4 regions of the Rhizobium sp. BK591 genome follow, and region 3 is predicted to be linked to each of the others. Evidence: riboswitches for the same ligand, from Rfam matches in the RefSeq annotation. Region 3 holds a riboswitch; each other region holds the start of a gene.

Region 1 (3,799 bases), on a different contig from region 3:
CATCCTGTTCTTGCGGATGAAGCAGGGTTTGCAGGATTTCGGTTTCGATCGCCTGGGCCGCCGGCGAGCCGAGGTCGGCGATGCTTCTCGGACGGGGCAGGGGAACGCGGAATTCGCGGATGATACGCGCCGGACGGGCCGAAAGCACGTAGATCCGGTCGGAGAGGAACACGGCCTCGCGAACGTCATGGGTGATCAGCAGCGCCGTCCAGCGGTGCTCGGTCCACATGCCCTGCAGCCATTCCTGGATCTGCGTGCGCGTCAGCGCGTCGAGCGCGCCGAAGGGCTCGTCGAGCAGCAGCATGTCCTGCGTCTGGACGACGGTGCGCAGCAGTGCGGCGCGCTGGCGCATGCCGCCGGATAGTTCGGAAGGATAGTGGTGTTCGAAGCCGGAAAGGCCGAAGCTCTCGAACAAAGGCGCGACGGCGGCGCGGGCCGCGCGGCGGCTCATGCCTTTCACCTCGAGGCCGAGTGCCGCATTGTCGATGATCCGGCGCCAGGGCATCAGCGCATCGCGCTGCGGCATGAAGGCGAAGGAATGCGGTGCCTGTTCCAGCGGCACGCCGTTGAAAAGCATGGTGCCGGAATCGGGTCGAAGCGCCTGTGTCAGCAGCCGCAGCACCGTCGATTTTCCGGAGCCGGACGGTCCGACGATCGAAACGAACTCGCCGTCTGCGACGGCGAGCGAAATGTCGCCCAGCACCTTCATGCCGTCGAAGGACTTCGAGATACTACCGAGTTCAACCATTGTATCGCTCATCGGCGCCGCTCCCCGGTTGGCTGCCAGGGCATGACGAGGCGCTGGATCAACAGCGTCAGCCCGAAGAGGCCGAGCGTGAGCACGGCGCTGACGACGACGGCGGCGAGCACGAGATCGGGACGGAAATTGTTCTTGGCGTTGAGGATATAGATGCCGAGGCCGCGGGCGGCGCCGGCATATTCGGCAAAAATCGCGCCAACGACGGCATAGGTGATCGAGATTCTGAGGCCGGCGAAGAAATAGGGCAGCGAGGAGGGAAGCCGGGCCAGGCAGAAAATCCGCCAGCGACTCGCCTTCATCGAATTCAGCAATTCGGCGATGTCGCGGTCGGTCGATTCATAGCCCTGCAGCAGGGCGACGAGCAGCGGAAAGAAGGTGACGAGCGCCACCAGCAACACTTTCGGCAGCAGGCCGAAGCCGAACCAGAGGACGACGAGGGGCGCGATCGCCACCAGCGGCAGGGTCTGGCTGGCGATGAAGATCGGCAGCAATGCCCGGCGCATGAAGGGCACGAAATCCATGAGGATCGAGGCTACGAAGGCGAAAGCCAGCGACAGCGCGAAACCTCCAAGCGTCGCGCCGAGCGTCGGCCAGGTGTTTGATATCAGCGCCTCGCGGTTCAGCCAGCCCTGGATGACGATGCGCGACGGCGCCGGCAGGATGGAGGGCTTGATCCCGGAAAGATCGACATAGAGTTCCCATGCCGCCAAAAAGGCGCAGCCGGCGAGCAGGGCAGGTATGCCCCGGTAGAGAGCGGCGCGGAGCGCGGCAAGGCGCGAACCCAGTGGTGGTAGCGGTGTCATCGGCGTTCGATTTCAGGCTTTCGTCGGGCACTGCATAATTCCTTAAATCGGAATCGATTTAAGGATAAAATTATGCAGCAATTTAAAGTGTTACAGCGTCCTTTGCGCGTCTGAAAAGACGCGCGGCGCTGTATTGGCTGACACCGTGATATCGAGGGTCACATGCCCCTCGGGGTCACCGAAGCGATAGAAGGCCTCACGAATGGTTGCGAAGACGGCGCCGGCATCGCCAGAAAGCCTGGTGCAGAAATTCTTGGCGCGGTCGAAAGTGCCGGAGCGTTTGAGAAAGTCGATGCAGCCATAGATCTCGTCCATATGGGTGCCGGTTCCCATGACGTAGAGCGAGAATTGGGCAGCGGTCGGCTGTCCGGTCTCGGCGGTGATTTCAACGGCGGCAAGGGCGGCCGCTATACGGTCAGCAAGCGGCTCTGCCTGGCCGGAGGAGGGGTTGACGCCGCAGATGGCCTCGTCGGGCTCACCGGGGCAGCCGCGTGAGACGGCGGCGGACAGCACGCAATGTTCGCCGGTCTTTGCGGCGGTGACGAAAAGATCGTGCATGGCGGCGAAAAGAATGTCAGGCGGGCCGACCAGCAGCGTAGAGATGTCATCGGTCTCGATGCGCAGCCGGTCGCGATAGGGATCGAGCGCCTTGACGGCATCGAGAATGATGCCGACGAAATCGCCGGACATCGGATAGAGTGACACTTGTGCGCCTGAAAACATCTGAACCTCGCTCCGCTGGCATTACCCAGATCAGCTTTGAAGGGTCCAGAGGCTTGCACCTCACATCTCAGCCCCGGCAATACGGAGCTCCCCCGTTAATGGCGCGGAAACTATCACCGGGGTTTTCTCCCCGCAACTGCAAAGTTGCGAACCCGTCCATGCGGTCGGGATGAGCCTGCCATGCCCGGTATCGCCTGATATGCCTTACTGTTGAGAACACCCGGACGGAGGTCCTGCCCGGGTGTCCCTCGAGGTTCCGTACCTGCCGGGAACGGAACCGGAGCTTGCTGCCTCAGGCGGCGATGTCGGCATAGGGGCAATCGCTGCGGGCAGTGACGAGCGCCCGTGTCCACCATTCCAGCCTCGCCATCATCCGGTCGAGCAGACGCATCGCGTCGGTGGGATTGTCGAGCCGTCCCTCGGTGTCGAAGCGGTTCCAAGGTGCTGTAAAGCTCACCGAATCGCGGATCGTGACCGCGTGGAGTTCGGCAAAGACGAGGCGCAGCTGTTCGACGGCGCGCAGGCCGCCCGATATGCCGCCATAGGAAACGAAGGCGACAGGTTTGCCCTGCCAGGGCTCGAAGAAGAAATCGATGATCGACTTCAGCGAGGCCGTGAAGCTGTGATTGTATTCCGGGGTGACGATGATGAAGGCGTCGGCCATGCCAAGCCGCCCGGCGAGCCTGTCGATTTCGGGGTGTGCCACGTCACGGCTTACCGGCAGCGCGAAATCGAGCGGGTCGATGATGTCGATATCAAATTGCGGGAAGCGGACGAGCTCCTGCGTCAGCCATTTGACCACCCGGTCGCAGATGCGGCCCTCTCTCGTGCTGCCATAGATGACCGCCAGCCTGGTGGGTGTTTTCATGCGTTGCTCCTTGTCGCGATTGGACTTTACGATTATCGAAGCACGGGTTATAAAACCTCAACTAATATTGAGGTCAAGAGCCGATGGATACGATTCCTGCAACGCCGCTCGGCAGACTTCTGACGGTTGGCGAAGTGGCGGAGCGCAGCGGCCTTGCCGTCTCGGCGCTGCATTTCTACGAGACCAAGGGGCTGATCTCGAGCATCCGGTCCCGCGGCAACCAGCGGCGATACGGCCGTGACGTGCTGCGCCGGCTTGGCATCATCAAGGTGGCGCAGCGTGTCGGCATTCCGCTTTCGGAAATCCAGGCGGCGTTCGAGTCGCTGCCGCAAGGACGCACGCCCACCGTCGCCGACTGGCAGGTGCTGTCGGCGCGCTGGAAGGATGATCTCGACGCGCGAATCAGGCGGCTGAGCCTGCTGCGCGACCGTCTGACCGGCTGCATCGGCTGCGGCTGCCTGTCGATCGAAAGCTGTCCGTTGCGCAATCCCTGCGATCGGCTCGGCAAAGAGGGGTCGGGTGCGCGGCTTCTGGAGACCGAAAGCTAGAGCCCTTCCCCAGAGGGAGACTTGGCTGCGTCTCCCGGGAAAGATCGGTACCTGCCTTTCTTTCGGTCGGCGCGCTCATATGTTAAGGGCGAGTGAC
Region 2 (3,799 bases), on a different contig from region 3:
CGGATGGCGCTTGAAGACGCAGGGATCGCCCAAAGCGAGATCGCGCTGACGCTGCTTGCGACCTCGACACCGGATCATCTGATGCCGCCCTCGGCACCGCTGCTGGCCCACCGGTTGGGCCTCGAACGGTCCGGCGCGATCGATCTGGCCGGCGCCTGTTCGGGCTTTCTCTACGCACTCACCCTGGCGGATGGTTTCGTCCGTGCGCATGGCCGCGCCGTGCTGGTGGTCGCCGCCAATATCCTCAGCCGCCGCATCAATCCCGCCGAGCGGGCAAGTGCAGTGCTGTTTGCGGACGCGGCCGGCGCCGTCGTGCTGGCGCCGAGCACGAACGGGCGAAGCGGCCTCCTTGGCGCCGATCTCGCATCGGATGGTAGCGGCTATGGCCTGATCAACATTCCCGCTGGCGGCAGCAACCGGCCATTCTCTCCTGAGCTCAGGCCCGAGGACTTCCTGATGACTATGCAGGACGGCCGTGAGGTCTTCTCCCGCGCTGTCGCCCTGATGACCGAGACATCGAAGCGGGCGCTTGAACAGGCGGGGATTGCCGCATCGGATGTCGACCAATTCGTGCCGCACCAGGCCAACGCGCGCATATTCGACGCCGTCTCGGGCAACCTCGGCATCGCGCCGGAAAAAACCATCCGCACGATCGAGCGCTTCGGGAATTCGTCGGCCGCGACCATCCCGCTTTCCCTCTCCATGGCCAATGCCGAGCGGCGTTTCGCGGAGGGCGAGGCACTGTTGCTGACTGCCGCCGGGGCTGGCCTCATGGGCGGGGCTGCGGTCTGTCGCATGTAACCACAATGTCGAATCTGGAAGGAGCACAAATTGGAAAAATACGTGGGCGCGAAGCTGCATGGCATTCGAGTGACGGCCTCAAAGCTGAACTACCATGGGTCGATTACCATCGACGCGGACTTCTGCCGGGCGGTCGGCCTGAAACCGCTGGAATATGTGGAAATCTGGAACAAGATGTCCGGGGCCAGAATCAGCACTTACGTGCTCTATGGTGATCCCGGCTGCAAGTGCTGCATTCTCAACGGTGCGGCCGCTCGTACATGCCAGCAAGGCGATGAGATTATTATCGCATCCAGCGTCTTTTGCGAGTTCGATGAGATCATAAAGCTGCGGCCGCGCGTCTTGGTGTTCGGCGCCGGCAATGAGATTGTCGACAGAATTACTTACGAGGTCTTTCGCCGAGCGGATGGCTCTCCCGACATGTCGGTTACCACCGAACTTGCCAACAATGACTACGGATTTCCAGCGGCACTGCCATCGAGCCGATCTTCGTAACGCGGTTGGGAATTGGGTTCTGGAATGGTGCCCAAGGGCTTGACGGAGCACCATTTCTCACAATAGCTTAGCCCTATTCACCAGGGGGGTCCCGCCAAGGGGCTGAGATACTGCTGGTCGGATCGGCTTTGGCCGGCCGAGGCGCAGTGACCCGTTGAACCTGATCCAGTTCATACTGGCGTAGGGACGGTGCGAGCGCTGCGGCGGCGAGGGCGGGATTCCGTTCTTCGGATTCCGACGTGTTCTTCCATCATTCCAACTCTGGAACTGGGTCTCCAAACGTCAAACCTTGGAGCCTCGAACCATGAATATCGCAACCACCAAGCTCACCCCGGTCGCCGGCCCGCTTCCCGCCTCCACGAAAGTCCTGAAAGCTGGAACGATCCACCCGGACATCCGCGTGCCGATGCGTCAGATCGCATTGCATCCGACCTCCGGCGAACCGCCGGTCACCGTCTACGATTCCTCCGGTCCCTATACGGTAGAAGGCGCCGCGATCAGTATCGATGCCGGCCTGCCGCGCCTGCGCGAAAGCTGGATTGTCGCCCGCGGCGATGTCGAGGCCTATGAGGGCCGCATCGTCAGGCCGGAGGACAACGGCTTCGTGTCCGGCAGCCACCTGACGCCGGAATTCCCGATCCGCAACCAGCCTTTCAAGGCAAAGGCGGGCAGAGCCGTCACCCAGCTCGCCTATGCGCGGGCCGGCATCATCACGCCGGAGATGGAATTCGTCGCCATCCGCGAAAACCTCGGCCGGCAGGCGGCCAGGGAACCGCTCGTGCGCGACGGCGAAAGTTTTGGCGCCCAAGTGCCGGATTTCGTGACGCCGGAATTCGTTCGCCGCGAAGTCGCGGAAGGCCGGGCAATCATTCCCGCCAACATCAACCATCCCGAATCCGAACCGATGATCATCGGCCGGAATTTCCTGGTGAAGATCAATGCCAATATCGGCAATTCCGCCGTCACCTCGTCGATGGCGGAGGAGGTCGAGAAGATGGTCTGGGCGATCCGCTGGGGCGCCGATACGGTCATGGACTTGTCGACCGGCCGCAACATCCACAATATCCGCGACTGGATCATCCGCAATTCGCCGGTACCGATCGGCACCGTGCCGCTCTACCAGGCGCTCGAAAAGGTGAACGGCATTGCCGAGGACCTGACCTGGGAGGTCTATCGCGACACGCTGATCGAGCAGGCCGAGCAGGGTGTCGACTATTTCACCATCCATGCCGGCGTGCGGCTCGCCTATATCCCGCTCACCGTCAACCGCGTCACCGGCATCGTTTCCCGCGGCGGCTCGATCATGGCCAAGTGGTGTCTGCACCACCACAAGGAGAGTTTTCTCTACGAGCATTTCGAGGAGATCTGCGACATCTGCCGCGCTTACGACGTTTCCTTCTCGCTCGGTGATGGCCTGCGCCCCGGTTCGATCGCCGACGCCAACGATGCGGCTCAGTTCGCGGAACTGGAGACCCTCGGGGAGCTGACGAAGATCGCCTGGGCGAAGGATTGCCAGGTGATGATCGAAGGTCCCGGCCATGTGCCGATGCACAAGATCAAGGCCAACATGGACAAGCAGCTCGCGGTCTGCGGTGAGGCTCCGTTCTATACGCTCGGGCCGCTGACCACCGATATTGCGCCGGGCTACGACCACATCACGTCGGGGATCGGGGCTGCGATGATCGGCTGGTTCGGCACCGCCATGCTCTGCTACGTGACACCTAAGGAACATCTCGGCCTGCCCGATCGCAACGACGTCAAGGTGGGCGTCATCACCTACAAGATCGCCGCACATGCGGCCGATCTCGCCAAAGGGCATCCGGCGGCCCAGGTGCGTGACGACGCGCTGTCGCGCGCTCGTTTCGAGTTCCGCTGGGAGGACCAGTTCAACCTCTCGCTCGATCCGGAAACGGCGCGTTCCTTCCACGACGAAACGCTGCCGAAGGAGGCGCATAAGGTGGCGCATTTCTGCTCCATGTGCGGCCCGAAATTCTGCTCGATGCGGATTTCCCACGACATCCGCGCCGAAGCGCAGAAGGAGGGCCTGGAAGCCATGGCCGCCAAATACCGCGATGGCGGCGATCTTTACATGCCGGTCGCCGAAGCGGCGAAAACGCCAACCGGAGAATGACGATGCATATTCTCGTCAAGGGGGCCGGCGTTGCCGGCCTCACCGTTGCCTGGCAGCTCTACCGGCACGGTCTCCGGGTCAGTGTCACTGAACATGCCGACAAGGTCGGGGCCGGCGCTTCCGGCTTTGCCGGCGGCATGCTGGCGCCATGGTGCGAACGGGAAAGCGCAGAGGAGCCGGTACTGACGCTCGGCCGTCTTGCCGCCGATTGGTGGGAGGCGGCATTGCCCGGCCATGTCCATCGCCGGGGAACACTTGTCGTGGCGGCCGGGCGCGATGCCGGCGAACTTAACCGCTTTTCCCGCCGGACGGGCGGATGGGAATGGCTGGACGAGCAGGCGATCGCGGCTCTCGAACCTGATCTCGCAGGCC
Region 3 (3,799 bases):
TCGGCCTTGATCGACAGGCCCGAGGGCAGGAAGACGTTGAGCGGCATCAGAGCGGTCAGCGTCAGCCCCGGCTTGCCTTTCTCGCCCTTGCCCTTCTCGCCCCTGCCCTTCTCGCCCTTGCCTTGGGACCCGGCCGGCGCAGCTGCGATCGCCAGCGTCAGCACATTGACGTTCTCGCCATCTTTGGCGACTTGCGCGATCTGGGCGACTTCGCAGGCCTCGGTGCCTTCAGAACCCGAGCAGCGATAATACCAGTCGTCGAATTTCTGGGATTTTATCGCCGGCGCCTGCACCTGCCCCGCTTCCTGATCGGCAGGAACAGCAGTTTGCGAAAAGGAAGGATTCGCCCAGGCGATGAATATCAGAACGGAGGCGACAGTCTGGAGGCCACACTTCGTATCGGCTTTCAAAAATTTTCTCATTGAAAATACAACTTCAGGAAGATTTTATTGGCGTGTAAAGTCATATCGCTACAATCCATCGTTTGGTCAACCTAAGCGTGTCAGCACGGTAAAGTTTCCGTTAGATATTTACTTCGCGTTCTGGGAGTTTGATTCCACGCCCTGGGAGAGGCTTACCGCAACGAAATCGCCACCAAATTTCGACAGCCGGAATAAAACTGAATGGCGAGGCGATGAGACGACACGCAACTTACGCGAAGCTGTTCTCGTGCTCGGCTACATTGAAAAATTCCATCGATGAACGGATAGGGTGAATAACTTCGCGCTATTCCAAATGCAGAAAAGTCTTGGGAAGATGAACTTCATTCTTTCAAAGAAAAGACTGCTTTCCCGCATCAGCACCCTCACCAATGCTGGCAGCCAACCCCTCACAAATACGAAGATGTATTTTAGAAATTGATTGCACCCACGGTTGCTGCGGTTATTCCTTTTGAAAAAGGGGAGGATAGCCGCATGGCGAAAAGGCAAGGACCCGGCCAACCCGGAAGAGAACCGGCAGACGACTTTCGGGAAAACCTGGTCAAGACCCGAATCGGCGGCGATCTCTCGTCCTTCATGAAAGGCGATCCCGACCCATAAATCATCCATAGCCATCGCGCGCCGCGTCGGTCGCATGATTGTCATTTTCGAGGTGACATCAGCCCCGTTCTCTGCGAAAAGAAACGCGATGAGAGACAGGGGCGTTCGTCGACAGACGGGCTGAGAAGCACCCTTCGAACCTGAACCGGATAATGCCGGCGGAGGGAGTCGCTCGGGGTCGCGGCATCGCCCGCACGAACCGCCCCGTGGCCGCCCCCGCCTGAAAGGGGCCATATGCAGACCAAGACCACACCCGGAGCGATGCTGAAGGCGATGCGCGAGAAGCCGCCGCTCGTTCAGTGCATCACCAATTACGTCGCCATGAACATCGCCGCAAATGTTCTGCTTGCCGCGGGCGCCTCGCCCGCCATGGTGCATGCCGCGGAAGAAGCCGGCGAATTCGCCGGGATCGCCAGTGCGCTGACCATCAATATCGGTACGCTGTCGACGCAATGGATCGACGGCATGCAGGCGGCGGCGAAGGCGGCGGCTTCAGCCGCCAAGCCCTGGGTGCTCGACCCGGTCGCTCATTATGCAACGGCCTTCCGCCGCAACGCCGTCGCCGATCTCCTGGCGCTGCATCCGACCATCATCCGCGGCAACGCTTCCGAAATCATCGCGCTGGCCGGCGGAGAGAGCCGCGGCCAGGGCGTCGACAGCCGCGACCCAGTCGAGCAGGCGGAAGGTTCGGCGCGATGGCTCGCCGAGCGTCAGCGGGCGGTCGTCGCCGTGACCGGCGCCATGGATTTCGTCACCGACGGCGAGCGGGCCGTGCGCATCGAAGGCGGATCGGCCTTGATGCCGCAAGTCACCGCGCTCGGCTGCTCGCTCACCTGCCTCGTCGGCGCCTTTGCGGCAACGGCGCCCGAGGACATTTTCGGCGCCACGGTCGCCGCCCTTTCGACCTTCGCCATCGCCGGCGAAGACGCGGCACTCGGCGCCGCCGGCCCCGGCTCCTTCTCCTGGCGCTTCCTCGATGCGCTGGCAGCGCTCGACGCCGAAACGCTTGACGCCAGGGCAAGGATATCGGCGGCATGAAGGCTTTCGACCTTTCGCTCTATCTCGTCCTCGACCCCGATCTCTGCGCGGGGATCGGCATGGTGGAAACGGCGCGCCTTGCCGTTGCCGGCGGCGCGACGATGGTGCAGTTGCGTGACAAACATGCCGGCACCGTCGGGATGATCGAGACCGGCCGCGCCTTGAAACAGGCGCTTGTCGGGACCGGCGCCCTGTTCATCGTCAACGACGATGTCGAGGCGGCAATCGCCATCGGCGCCGACGGTCTGCATATCGGCCAGGAGGATTTGGATGCGCGCACGGCGCGGACGATGATCGGCCCTGCCATGATCCTTGGCCTCTCGGTCGAGACCGCGGCGCTTGCCGCCGCCGTCGATCCGGATCTGGTCGATTATACCGGCGTCGGGCCGGTGTTTGCGACGCCGACCAAGGCCGATCACAAGCAGCCGATCGGTTTTGACGGTCTTGCCATGCTGGTAAAGGCCTCGCCGGTGCCGTCGGTTGCGATCGGCGGCCTCAAGGCGGATCATGTCGCCCAAGTATTTGCTGCGGGCGCCAAGGGCCTTGCCGTCGTCTCCGCCATCTGCGGTACGCCGGATCCCGAAGCGGCCACGCGCCGCATCGCCGCAGAAATTCGAAAGGCCCGCGCATGATCCGCAACGTTCTCTCCATCGCCGGCTCCGATCCCTCGGGCGGCGCCGGCATCCAGGCCGATCTCAAGGCCTTTTCCGCCCGCGGCGTCTACGGCATGGCGGTGCTGACCGCGCTGACGGCGCAGAACACCCAAGGCGTCAGCGGCGTGCATCTGGTGCCGCCGCAATTCGTCGCCGACCAAATCAATGCCGTCTTTGCCGATGTGCGCGTCGATGCCGTCAAGATCGGCATGATCGCCAATGCCGGCATCGCCGATGCCGTTGCCGGTGCACTGACTGACCACCGCGACATTCCGATCGTCATCGACCCGGTGATGATCGCCAAGGGTGGCGCCGCCTTGCTCGCGCCTGAGGCGGTCGACGTGCTGACCCGCCGGCTGCTGCCGCTTGCGACACTCCTGACCCCGAACTTGCCGGAAGCCGCCGCACTGCTGCACCAGCCGGTGGCGACAAACCGAGCCGAGATGGCGGCGCAGGCCGAACAGCTGCGGGCGTTTGGCCCGGCCGCAGTGCTGGTCAAGGGCGGCCATCTCGATAGCGACGAAAGTCCTGACGTCCTTGCCACCGCCGCTGGCCTGCACTGGTTCGAAGCCATGCGCGTGCCGACCAAGAACACGCACGGCACCGGCTGCACGCTCTCCAGCGCGCTGGCCGCCGAACTTGCCAAGGGCGCCTCGGCGCGGGAGGCGGTCGCCATCGCAAAGCAATATCTCGCCGGCGCGGTCGCGGCAGCCGGAAGCCTCACCGTCGGCTCCGGCCACGGCCCGGTGCAGCATTTTCATGCGCTGTGGAAAGACGGCGAATAAGCGCTCGCTCGGCATAGATGCAGCCAATCGAAACGGCCCGGCCCTCCCGGCCGTTTTTTCGTTCGGCAGCTACTTTGCGTTGAAACCGCAGTTGCAGTGCGGGCAGTCCCTTTGACCTTCTGAAAAACCTTGTTGACAAGCCCGGTCAGATGGCCAAATCTATAACACTAAAAGGGGATACATTCCGCAATAACGGAATAACTGGAGGAGTGACAGGTGCCAGACCTGCTTGTGAGCTTGTATTCCGCTGAGCTCGCCGACCTGAAACGGAAAGCCGATGATG
Region 4 (3,799 bases), 350 kb from region 3:
AGGGCAAACCCTTCGCCGTCCGGCCCTTTGAACAGGAGGCGGGGAGCGCCAAAGGCAGTGTCGGTCTGCAGGCTGCCGGTTCCCTTTGCCGATAAGCGATCCTGCCAGAAGGACAACGAGCCCTTGGGCACCGCGAACTGTGTGTCACTGACTTCGCCGACGCCGGGACGGCCGCGCATCACGTCGGGAAACGGGAAGTAGGTCATGACGGAGCCGGGGGTACCGGCCTCATCACCGTAATAGAGGTGGTAGACGTTGGGATCGTCGAAATTTACGGTCTTCTTGACGCGGCGCAGGCCAAGCGTGCCCGTGAAGAACGCGTTGTTCTGACGGGCATCCGATGCCATCGACGTGATGTGATGCAGTCCCTTGATATCCTTGATCATGATCCTCGCCCTTCCGCGGCTGTGTTGGTTTGTCTGGTGTGATTGAAAATCTACGTCGGTTGATCAGGCGTGGAAATTGCAATAATAATTGTCAGTGAATTGCCATTGGTGAAATAATCGATGAACGACTACAAGCTGCTCCGAACCTTCCTGCTGGCTGCCGAGAAGCGGAGCTTCGCGCAGGTCGCGCGCGAGCTCGATATGACGCCCGCAGCCGTCACCCGGGCGATTGCGGCCCTGGAAGAAGATCTGGGCGTGCAACTCTTCGTGCGCACCACGCGCCAAGTGTCGCTGACGACCGATGGCGCGATCTTCGCCGCCCAGATACAGCCGGCGGTGCAGGCGCTCGACAACGCGCGCAAGGACGTGATGAATTCCCACAAGGCGGATCATGGCCGCCTGCGCATCAGCGCGCCGACCTGGTTCGGCCAGCAGGTCCTGCCGCCCATTCTCTCGGCATTCAGGGAGCGCTATCCCAAGATCAGCTTCGAAATCTCGCTCGCCGATGGACTCGTCGACATCATCGACGACGATTATGATCTGGCGATCCGCATTTCCGCGGCACCTTCGGACAAGTTCACGATCTGGCGCAAGATCAGCGTCGTGCGCCGTATCCTCGTCGCAGCGCCCGGCAGCCGGTTTTGCGACATGAAGCACCCGAACGAGCTCATTCCCGACGATTGCCTGGCCTATAGCGGCGAAAGCAAACGGGAGACCTGGTCACTGTCGGACGGCAGTGGCAGCGCCACGATTTCTGCAGGCCGTGCATTCAGCGCCAATAGCGGAGAGGTGCTGGCGAGCATGGCGGCCGACGGCGTCGGGGTCGCCATGCTGCCCAAGTTCCATGTCGCCGAGCATCTGCGGACCGGACGGCTCGTCCACGTCCTGCGGGACTGGTCGCCGCCAGACTTATGGCTGACCCTGTACTACCCCCCTTACCAGGCGCTGCCGCCGCGCATCGCCTCCTTCTCGAAGTTCTTCGAGCAACAGATCCCGGCGTTCCTCTCGGCGATCGAATGAACTTTGCCGATAAAGCAGGTGCGGTTGCTCTAACGAGGTCTTTCGAAAAGGAATTTGCACAATCTTAGGCGGCAACAAGGAACCTCCGGTCCATCTCGGTGGCCGGTCGCTCGATCCCGTTCAAGGCGACAATTTGGAACGTCGGCGACATCCTTCTCCCACATTCAATGATCTGCCCGGCTTCCACATCAAAATACGCCCAAGAGCGGGACGACGGAAGGTCTGTGGTTGACACGAACTCGGCCCAGGACATAGTCTTTGCGACATTCACCAGGGGGGTCCCGGCAAGGGGCTGAGATACTGCTGGACAATTTGGCTTTGCCTGTTGTGGCGCAGTGACCCGTTGAACCTGATCCAGTTCATACTGGCGTAGGGACGGTGCAAGCGCTCGAAGGCTTCGGATTCCCGCGTGGATTCCATGCCGGCGTCTTTCCATCATTCCGGCTGATTGACTGGGTCTCCAATTGCAACTTGGAGCCTCAAACCATGACCATTGCCGCAAAGAACGTCACACCCACCGTCACCACCGGCCCGCTACCGGCGTCGCGGAAAATCTACATCCCCGGAGATATGCACTCCGACATCCGCGTGCCGATGCGCGAGATCAGCGTCCATCCGACATCGGGCGAGCCGCCTGTCGTCGTCTATGATTGCTCCGGCCCTTACACTGTCGAGGGCGCTGATATCCGCATCGAGCAGGGCCTGTCACAGTTCCGTCGCGGCTGGGTGCTCGCCCGCGGAGATGTCGAGGCCTATGAAGGCCGCCATGTGCGTCCCGAAGACAACGGCTTTGTCAGCGGCGAACGGCTGACACCGGAATTTCCGGCCAAGCGCCAGCCGCTGCGGGCGAGGGGAGACAATGCCGTGACCCAACTCGCCTATGCACGCGCCGGCATCATCACCCCGGAAATGGAATTCATCGCTATCCGCGAAAATCTCGGCCGCAAGGCACAGGTGGAGGCCATGAGCCGCGATGGCGAAAGCTTCGGCGCCCATATTCCCGATCATGTGACCCCGGAATTCGTCCGCCAGGAGGTCGCCGCCGGCCGGGCGATCATTCCCGCCAACATCAATCACCCGGAAAGCGAGCCGATGATCATCGGCCGGAACTTCCTGGTGAAGATCAATGCCAATATCGGCAATTCCGCCGTCACCTCCTCCATGGCGGAGGAAGTGGAGAAGATGGTCTGGGCGATCCGCTGGGGTGCCGACACGGTCATGGACCTGTCGACCGGCCGCAACATCCACAATATCCGCGAATGGATCATCCGCAATTCGCCGGTACCGATCGGCACCGTGCCGCTCTACCAGGCACTCGAAAAGGTGAACGGCATTGCCGAGGACCTCACCTGGGAGGTCTATCGCGATACGCTGATCGAACAGGCCGAGCAGGGCGTCGATTACTTCACCATCCATGCGGGCGTGCGGCTTGCCTATATCCCGCTGACCGTCAATCGCGTCACCGGCATCGTTTCTCGCGGCGGCTCGATCATGGCCAAGTGGTGTCTGCACCACCACCGGGAGAGTTTTCTCTACGAGCATTTCGAGGAGATCTGCGACATCTGCCGCGCTTACGACGTTTCCTTCTCGCTCGGTGATGGCCTGCGGCCAGGCTCGATTGCCGATGCCAACGATGCGGCGCAGTTCGCAGAACTGGAAACGCTCGGCGCGTTAACGAAAATCGCCTGGGCGAAGGATTGCCAGGTGATGATCGAAGGTCCCGGTCATGTGCCGATGCACAAGATCAAGGAAAACATGGACAAGCAACTCGCGGTCTGCGGCGAGGCGCCTTTTTATACGCTCGGGCCGCTGACCACCGATATCGCGCCGGGCTATGACCACATCACGTCCGGCATCGGGGCTGCGATGATCGGCTGGTTCGGCACCGCCATGCTCTGCTACGTGACGCCCAAGGAACATCTCGGCCTGCCGGACCGCAACGACGTCAAGGTGGGCGTCATCACCTATAAGATCGCGGCACATGCCGCCGATCTGGCCAAGGGTCATCCGGCGGCGCGGGTGCGCGACGATGCGTTGTCGCGCGCCCGTTTCGAGTTCCGATGGGAGGACCAGTTCAACCTCTCGCTCGATCCGGAAACCGCCCGCTCCTTCCACGACGAAACGCTGCCGAAGGAGGCGCATAAGGTGGCGCATTTCTGCTCCATGTGCGGTCCGAAATTCTGCTCGATGCGGATTTCGCACGATATCCGCGCCGAAGCGCAGAAGGAAGGGCTGGAAGCGATGGCGGCGAAATATCGGGAGGGTGGCGACCTGTACATGCCGATCGAAAACCTTCCGGGTAACGCATAATGCCTACGTTTCTCGTCAAAGGGGCTGGTGTTGCCGGCCTCGCGGCAGCCCATGAGCTCGTCAGGCGGGGCTTTTCGGTCGAG

Evidence for each region. Region 3 has a riboswitch for thiamine pyrophosphate ahead of thiM (hydroxyethylthiazole kinase). Riboswitches for the same ligand answer to the same signal wherever they lie in the genome.
Region 1: another riboswitch for thiamine pyrophosphate. It lies ahead of FHX10_RS22570 (YkoF family thiamine/hydroxymethylpyrimidine-binding protein); the one in region 3 lies ahead of thiM (hydroxyethylthiazole kinase).
Region 2: another riboswitch for thiamine pyrophosphate. It lies ahead of thiC (phosphomethylpyrimidine synthase ThiC); the one in region 3 lies ahead of thiM (hydroxyethylthiazole kinase).
Region 4: another riboswitch for thiamine pyrophosphate. It lies ahead of thiC (phosphomethylpyrimidine synthase ThiC); the one in region 3 lies ahead of thiM (hydroxyethylthiazole kinase).

Annotation. Positions count from the first base shown of each region.
Region 1 covers NZ_JACIAZ010000005.1:118,934-122,732, reverse strand. The annotation lists gene FHX10_RS22580 (ABC transporter ATP-binding protein) at 1-760, opposite strand, end outside; gene FHX10_RS22575 (ABC transporter permease) at 757-1,563, opposite strand; gene FHX10_RS22570 (YkoF family thiamine/hydroxymethylpyrimidine-binding protein) at 1,654-2,286, opposite strand; TPP riboswitch at 2,277-2,390, opposite strand; gene FHX10_RS22565 (NADPH-dependent FMN reductase) at 2,579-3,154, opposite strand; gene soxR (redox-sensitive transcriptional activator SoxR) at 3,238-3,702, shown strand; gene FHX10_RS22555 (SDR family NAD(P)-dependent oxidoreductase) at 3,782-3,799, shown strand, end outside.
Region 2 covers NZ_JACIAZ010000010.1:16,297-20,095, reverse strand. The annotation lists gene FHX10_RS32005 (beta-ketoacyl-ACP synthase III) at 1-801, shown strand, start outside; gene FHX10_RS32000 (aspartate 1-decarboxylase) at 832-1,296, shown strand; TPP riboswitch at 1,369-1,501, shown strand; gene thiC (phosphomethylpyrimidine synthase ThiC) at 1,601-3,427, shown strand; gene thiO (glycine oxidase ThiO) at 3,430-3,799, shown strand, end outside.
Region 3 covers NZ_JACIAZ010000002.1:400,002-403,800, reverse strand. The annotation lists gene FHX10_RS09005 (invasion associated locus B family protein) at 1-422, opposite strand, end outside; gene FHX10_RS09000 (hypothetical protein) at 678-1,055, opposite strand; TPP riboswitch at 1,128-1,224, shown strand; gene thiM (hydroxyethylthiazole kinase) at 1,275-2,078, shown strand; gene thiE (thiamine phosphate synthase) at 2,075-2,710, shown strand; gene thiD (bifunctional hydroxymethylpyrimidine kinase/phosphomethylpyrimidine kinase) at 2,707-3,516, shown strand; gene FHX10_RS08980 (GNAT family N-acetyltransferase) at 3,733-3,799, shown strand, end outside.
Region 4 covers NZ_JACIAZ010000002.1:54,504-58,302, forward strand. The annotation lists gene FHX10_RS07390 (ring-cleaving dioxygenase) at 1-386, opposite strand, end outside; gene FHX10_RS07395 (LysR family transcriptional regulator) at 507-1,406, shown strand; TPP riboswitch at 1,669-1,800, shown strand; gene thiC (phosphomethylpyrimidine synthase ThiC) at 1,893-3,716, shown strand; gene thiO (glycine oxidase ThiO) at 3,716-3,799, shown strand, end outside.